DNA from 2 places in the Lysinibacillus sp. K60 genome. Region 2 is predicted to be linked to the other one. Evidence: riboswitches for the same ligand, from Rfam matches in the RefSeq annotation. Region 2 holds a riboswitch; the other holds the start of a gene.
The links. A riboswitch is a leader RNA that binds a small molecule or an ion and turns the genes downstream of it on or off. The one in region 2 is predicted to bind FMN.
Positions count from the first base shown of each region.

Region 1 (3,812 bases), 230 kb from region 2:
TTTAAATTCACAATGTCTTCCATATATAGTATGGCTACGGTTGTTTTAGAACGCTTGCCAATTTCTAATGTCTCCACACTAAAAGAATTAGTGGGTAATCGTTTTCTTAATAAAGCAATATTAATAAAAACATCTTCAATAAAGTCATCTCTAGGTCCTTTTACTACTAGTTCTAGTGTTGTTTCCCCAGGCTCTCGATTGGGTCTTTTTGAAATATCACTAGAATAAAGTAATTGATTTTCTTCAAAATACAATAAGACATGGCCTTTATAGACCCTAGTTACCGCATCCTCTTTCGATAAAATCTTTTGTAAATAGGGAATGTGTAAATGCTGTTCGATTTCTTCCTCTAGCATGTCCTCAGTGACATTGCTTAACAAAGATTGAACACGTTGAACAACCACAGTTTGAAGAATTTGCTCATTGACCATTGCATCACAAGTTATCAAATGTACTGTATATTGCTGAAAATTATATTGTTGGAAAATCACATCAGCAGAGCGTTGAAATAGTGATTTCAACATTTTCAAATTAATTTGTTCCATTGATGAAATACTTCTCATCTCCTACTGAGCCAGCTCAAGATTAGTACATTTATGAAAACAATCACATTCAATAAATACACTTAAGCATATTTTTCCCATGGTTGTTCAAAATATTCAAAGAAACAAATGTTGTGACGACTATTTAAATTGTCCTGATCCAATCATTTTCTTTAGATTTGCCATCTCAATTGCAGACATTGCCGCATCATAGCCTTTATTACCAGATTTCGTTCCTGCACGTTCAATTGCCTGTTCAATATTTTCGGTAGTAACAATTCCAAAAATAACTGGTACATTCGTTGACAATGACACATTGGCAATGCCTTTTGCAGATTCATTACAAACATAATCATAGTGTGTTGTAGAGCCACGAATAACAGTACCTAAACCAATAATGGCATCATACTTCTTTGTTTCTGCTAGTTGTTTTGCCATAAAAGGAACTTCAAAAGCCCCTGGCACCCAAGCAACATCAATAGATGCAGGATCAACCCCATGACGAATTAAACCATCCATTGCCCCATCCAATAATTTGCTAGTAATGAACTCATTAAAACGACCCACTACTACTGCAATTTTCAAATCCGTTCCAATTAATTGTGCTTCAAATGTTTGACCCATTGTTCTTTCTCCTTTTTACATAGAAATTTTAGATTTATTAGTGGATAATTGTTTACGATAAGCAACCAATGCTTCTATCGATATCATTTTTAAGCCATGATGTGCAGCGAACTTTGTCAGTTCTTCAAACCGAAGCATGTGCCCATCATCACCCATAATTTCGCAAATAACACCTGCAGTTACACTATGACAAAGCTTCGCTAGATCAATCGTCGCCTCTGTGTGCCCTCTCCGTTCCAGCACTCCTTGCTCTTTCGCAATCAACGGAAAAATATGGCCTGGTCGACGAAAATCAGTCGGCTTAGCTTGCTTTTCTATCATCCTTTGTATCGTTAGCGCACGCTCAAAGGCGCTAATCCCTGTCGTTGTTTCTACATGGTCGATACTTACCGTAAATGCGGTTTGATGGTTATCCGTATTGTGCTGAACCATCGGATATAAATCTAGCTGTTGTGCAAGCTGCTGCGAAATCGGCGTACAAATTAAACCTCTACCATTGGTTGCCATAAAGTTGATTGTTGCTGGTGTGATGAATTCAGCGAGTGCCAGAAGATCTCCTTCATTTTCCCGATCCTCATCATCAACCACCACAATCATATTGCCCTGCCTTAAATCCTCTATGGCTTCTTCAATTGAATGTAGCACGATGATCAACTCCTATTCTATGATTTAAAAACCATGTTGTGCTAAATAATCTCTTGTAATAGCTGGCGTTGTTTGCCCTTTTTTTAATTGCCCTATAATGTATTTTCCGACTAAATCGGTTTCGATATTAACGAATGCTCCAACCCTCTTCAAACCTAAAACGGTTTCTTTGTAAGTATGAGGAATGAGCGAAATCGTGACACTATTGGCTTCAACATGAAAAAGGGTTAAGCTTGTGCCATCAATTGTTATGGAACCCTTTGGAATACAAAAGTTGGTTAGTTCCTCTGACATTTCGATATCAATATAAACAGCGTTTGCCACTGGACGTTTTCGCAAAATTTTGCCGACTCCATCAACATGACCAGCAACAAAATGACCCCCAAATCGTCCATTAGCAGGCATGGCCCGCTCCAAATTAACAGAATCACCTATTGCCAGCTGCTGTAAATTTGTTGCTTTGACTGTTTCAGGCATAACATCCATCGTAAGCTGCTGTTGTGTGAAATGTGTCACCGTTAAACAAACTCCATTGACCGCTATACTGTCACCAAGCTTGACATCCTCCGTTATCTTGGCTGATTGAACCGTAATTTTCATACTGTTCCGATCGCTTTGCACGGCTTTTATGATACCAATATCCTCTACAAGTCCAGTAAACATTCCATCACCTACTCTACTTTATTAGCACTTCTATCCTTTACTTTTAAAGTTTATCCACCTGTTTTTGTGCCTTATCCTTCTCCCTTCTCTCGTTAACAATAAAAAATAAAAACCCCTTTACATCAAAGGGGTTTTGGGAGTATAAGACATCAACAAATAAGCCTATCTGAAAACAATTTTTTCATAGACTGTCATCTCATTCGTTCTTCTCCCATCCAGACTATCACTGTCGGTTTTGGATTTGCACCAAATCAGCTTGCGCTCACGGACTTTGAATTGCTTCATCACCGCCGATTGGGAATTTCACCCTACCCCGAAGAACATCTTCTATTCGATTGTAGCTAAATAAAAAAACTTCCCACAAGGTGATTGGGAAGTTTTGTAATAAATGCATAGTCAAATAAACCTTCTAAATTAGAATCAATTTAAAAAGTTCGCATTTTTACCCTTCTCCCATCCAGACTGTAACTGTCGGTTTTGGATTTGCACCAAATCAGCTTGCGCTCACGGACTTTGAATTGCTTCATCACCGCCGATCGGGAATTTCACCCTACCCCGAAGAATATTTTTATTTAGCTAGTCTTACGATAACACTATTTTATTATATTATCCATCCTTCTTTTTAAATTTTTTTCGAAGCATAAATTTTAAACAGCTCTGACGAGACTTGAAAAATGTAAAGGATGTTATTAAAATGATCACATTTAACCTGTTAATGGAACTTCTTAATCAAAAAAACGTTCCTTTACAAGTGACTATTCAGTCTAGCCGTTTGGAGGTCATTTACTTGACATTTTTAAAAAATATACCTTTTAAAGAAGCTATTTTCTATGCCCTATTAGCACTCTGTTGTGGGGTTTCGATTGTTTTCGTACATCATAATGAACAATTTTATGATCGACCGATAGCGAAAATAACGCAAGTGGATGTAACAAAATCAGAACCAATGAAAGACATGTATGAAAATAAGGATTTTTTATTTACACAGGAAATTATGGCCATTATCAAAAATGGTCAGCATAAGGGGCAATCCATTCATTTGACGAATGACTATTCTTCGTCTGGTGCTTTTGATCAAGAATACCATGTAGGCAATGAAATCTTTGTCACGCTAGATGATCGCACAGCACAATCAGTTTTAACAGGAACCATTGTCGATTTAAAACGTGATCAAACCATGGTAATGATTGCATGGATTTTTATTTTTGCCCTACTTATTATAGGTAAAAGACAAGGCTTATTTTCTATCATTAGCCTGGTGGTCAATGCTGTGATTTTATCATTCGCATTAGATCTTTATGTGAAGCATGGGGGCGTAAGCCTATTAGTAGTCAGCGG
Region 1 is NZ_JAASJR010000003.1:315,564-319,375, reverse strand. It holds gene HCH28_RS08930 (spore germination protein) at 1-545, opposite strand, end outside; gene ribH (6,7-dimethyl-8-ribityllumazine synthase) at 684-1,166, opposite strand; gene ribB (3,4-dihydroxy-2-butanone-4-phosphate synthase) at 1,182-1,811, opposite strand; gene ribE (riboflavin synthase) at 1,836-2,474, opposite strand; FMN riboswitch at 2,674-2,799, opposite strand; FMN riboswitch at 2,916-3,041, opposite strand; gene HCH28_RS08910 (YibE/F family protein) at 3,262-3,812, shown strand, end outside.
Region 1: another riboswitch for FMN. It lies ahead of ribE (riboflavin synthase); the one in region 2 lies ahead of HCH28_RS07735 (ECF transporter S component).

Region 2 (3,812 bases):
GACATCTTTTTTTAGATAAGAGCTATATGTAACTAGACAAGAAAAGCCTACTGCTAACCCAAAGAACGATTGCCCTAGGGCTTCTAATAATGCCTTACCCGTAATATTCGAGAAATCTGGCCATAAGAAGAATTTTACCCCTTCCATTGCCCCATCTAATGTAACAGCACGCACAACAAGGACAATGAACATTATGAAAAGTAACGGCATCATCCATTTATTGGCCTTTTCAATCCCATTTTGTACACCTAATGAAATCACAAGTACGTTGACCAATGTAAACAACACTAGACCAACTAGCGTAATCCAAGGTGTGCCTATAATTTTTCCAAATAATTCAGTTGGATCTACTGCCGGATCAATTACCGCGCCAGCTACACCTAGCCCACTATAAATAAAGATCCAACCTCCAACTACGCTATAAAAAGTTAATAATAAAAAACAACCTAGCACGCCCATTCGACCAATCCAAGCCCAGCCTGGCTTAGTTGGAGCAATTTTTTTATACGCTGTTACAGCCTCGGATTGTGTACCACGTCCTAAAACATACTCGGATAATAACATCGGTAGCCCTATTAACAAGGTAAATAACACAAAGATAAGGAAAAATGCTCCCCCACCACTTTGTCCTGTTACATAGGGAAGTTTCCAAATTGCCCCTAGTCCGATCGCTGCACCAGCTGATGCTAAAATAAAACCTAATTTACTAGACCATTGTCCTTTTTTTCCACTCATCTCTTCAAACTCCTCAAACATTCTAAACTCTTCTCTATTTTACATGAAAATGTAGCTTTCGACTAGGTTATAATCATAAAGTACTATTTAGCTATTTTACTCTATTACTTTTTTCTATATTTATCCGTTAGTTTTGCCTTTCTATTCTTCACACCTTTTCCTATCCATCGTTCCTTCCAACAAAAAAACCTCAGGTATATTGACCCGAGGTTAGTAAAAATTATTTTGTTATATAGATAGAACGCTGGCGGTCGATCCATTTGCGCATTGTTGTAAATAAAAATGCCATAATAGCCGTTAATAAAATACCTTTCACAATGTTAAATGGTAAAATCCCAGCGATAATCATTTTATAAAGTGAGTCACCTACAACAGGCTCCATACCTAAGAAGTATGTGTACATTGGTAAAAATACTGCGTAATTTAAAATACTCATGCCTACTGCCATTACAACTGTCCCAGTCGCTAAACCTCCAACAAGACCAGCAATTGTTTTAAAGCGATTAAAAATAAAGCTTACTGGTAAAATAAATAAAATACCTGTTGCAAAGTTGGCCATATGACCTACTGGCACACCTGTTGGCGTTCCAGAGAAAATCCAATCCAATACATTTTTAAATAATTCTACTAAAATACCAGCTACAGGCCCCATTGTGATGGCTGCTATTAATGCAGGCATATCACTAAAGTCCACTTCCAAAAATGCTGGGAATGGTGGAATTGGGAAATTAAAAAGCATTAATAAAAACGAAATACTGCTCAGCATGCCAATCGTAATAAACGATTGGAGTTTAACATTTTTCTTCATAGAAAACTCTCTCCTCTTTGCTGATTCAATCTCGCAAGAAGAAAGGTGACGATCTTTCAATTGTTAGCACGAAAAAACCCTTATGCATGAAGAGCACAAGGGAGAAAGGCATGACGAATAAGCGTCAATTTAAACTATTTTTGAGCACCATTTAAAAAGCCATACAAAAAAAGCGCTCGGTCATAGTTTATTTCATAACAATGAATGACGATCGTACCTCCATCTTCTCCCATCCAGACTTTAACTGTCGGCCTCGGAATCACACCAAGTCAGCCATGCAAATAAATTTGCACAGGTCGCGGGCTGAAGAGCGAAGCATAAACCATTCGAGTTAATGGAAACATTAACGGTTCACCACTCTATTACCGCCGGTCGGGATTTTCACCCTGCCCCGAAGATGAATCATATTATTTTATACTACAACCTTACTATAATTAATTATTAAGAAAAAGTAAATAGTTCTGCTTAAAAAAATCCGATTAGATTTGTATGTATTATAAAAATGGAGCATTCCATGTTACAGGGATGCTCCATTTTTGATTCTGACTAAGGCATAGATTGTTTATTTGGACCCACAGGCTTTGGCAAATACGTTTTTAAATCGAATCCTTCCCAGCTTTCTTGGACCACATTATCTAAGCGTAATTGTTGGTCAAAGCTAGCAGCAGTTAACATCATAGCTTCAATCAATTGGGTAGCGCGAATTGGCTCCATCGATGCTAAATCTAAGGGAATATCGAATGTTACGACTACACCTTCCGCTTCCTCTTTCACGGTATATGTTACGTTTTCAGGAACCACTGTTACATAAACATCATCATTTTTGTTTTTCATTAGTGTAAGTGCCTCTGTAACATTAGCAAATGTTTGACGGAAATCTGGTGACAGATATTCTGCCCCATTACCATCTTGGTATAAATAATAATTAAAATGCTTAGCGTTTGTTAATGACATGGCTTGACTTGGCTCACCCTCTTGAGAAAACTCATAAGGTGTGCCATCTTCATTTTGAATCTCAACTTCCGTATATTCAGAATCCGAGAAGGTATCCTCTAAAGTCCCTTTGTATTCATTAACGGTAGCTGATGCAACATCATAGTCATTGTCCTTTGGTAAAACGTGGACAAGCTTGTCTTCCTTCTCCTTTAGTTCACCTTTAAAAGGATGATATTCCGTAAACCCTTTGGCTTCTTCATCTATTTGAGGAGCATATTTTTCATACATCTGTAAGGTAGAAGGTTTTTCTGTTCCAAAATCAGTTGCTACACGCTCATTTGGTATCACATATGTCATCGGAACACTTTCTGCATCGCGTCCTGCCAAACCAATACGGAAAACGACAGCATCTTTCACATCTTCCTCATAGACAGACGACCGTAAAGATAACATACGCTCATGCTCCGATACAATACTGGATTGAAGTGCCTCATCCTGGGTTGCTGCCTCTTTAGCAGAACGATCTTCCTGTAACGTAGCGTAATTAGCCTTTTCTGGCGTACTAGCGAGATCTTTTTGGCTAGCGCCATTATTCATGAACATGAAGCCAACGAGTACCGTTATCGCGAAAACTGCTGCTACACTCGTAAAAATCGGCATTTTTCGGAACTTTAAGCGTGATGGTCGTTCATCTTGATTTAAAGGTTTACTTTCTGGTTGCGCTTCTTCATTCTCTATAGGTTGTTGTATTGCTTCTTGAAGGTGACTATTATCCTGCAAGCGAGCATCTGCCATTAACCGATTTAATATTTCTTCTTTTGAACGGCGGTCAGAAAGCTTAGGGGCATTGTTCAAGACATGTTCAAGCTGTTCATCATCAAATGGCTTATGTGTCATTGCCGTTTCGCCTCCTGTTCTCTAATCGGCTGTAGCTGTTGCCTTAAAAATTTAATGGCTCGATGCTGGGTCGTTTTTACCTTAGCTTCTGTCCAATCTAGTATTTGCGCTGTTTCTGCAATCGATAAATCTTGAAAATAGCGCATTATAATGACCATTTTTTGGTCGCCTGTGCAGTTTTCAAGTGCTGATTCTACCTGCATAAATTCATCACTGGCCTGTAGCATATCTTCCGGTGATGGCGTGGTTGAATGGAGCTGTTCCGTTTCCCAGTCAAAGAAATCATGTGAATGCTTTTGACGTACAGCTTGCTTTCTAAAATGATCAATTGCTACATTTTTAGCAATAGCAAATAGCCAAGTTTTCTCACTACTATTCCCTGCAAATTGATCGTATGAGCGCAACACTCGTACATAAACTTCATGTGCTAAATCTT
Region 2 is NZ_JAASJR010000003.1:81,310-85,121, reverse strand. It holds gene HCH28_RS07740 (sodium-dependent transporter) at 1-735, opposite strand, end outside; gene HCH28_RS07735 (ECF transporter S component) at 956-1,543, opposite strand; FMN riboswitch at 1,761-1,946, opposite strand; gene HCH28_RS07730 (RNA polymerase subunit sigma) at 2,090-3,376, opposite strand; gene sigX (RNA polymerase sigma factor SigX) at 3,373-3,812, opposite strand, start outside.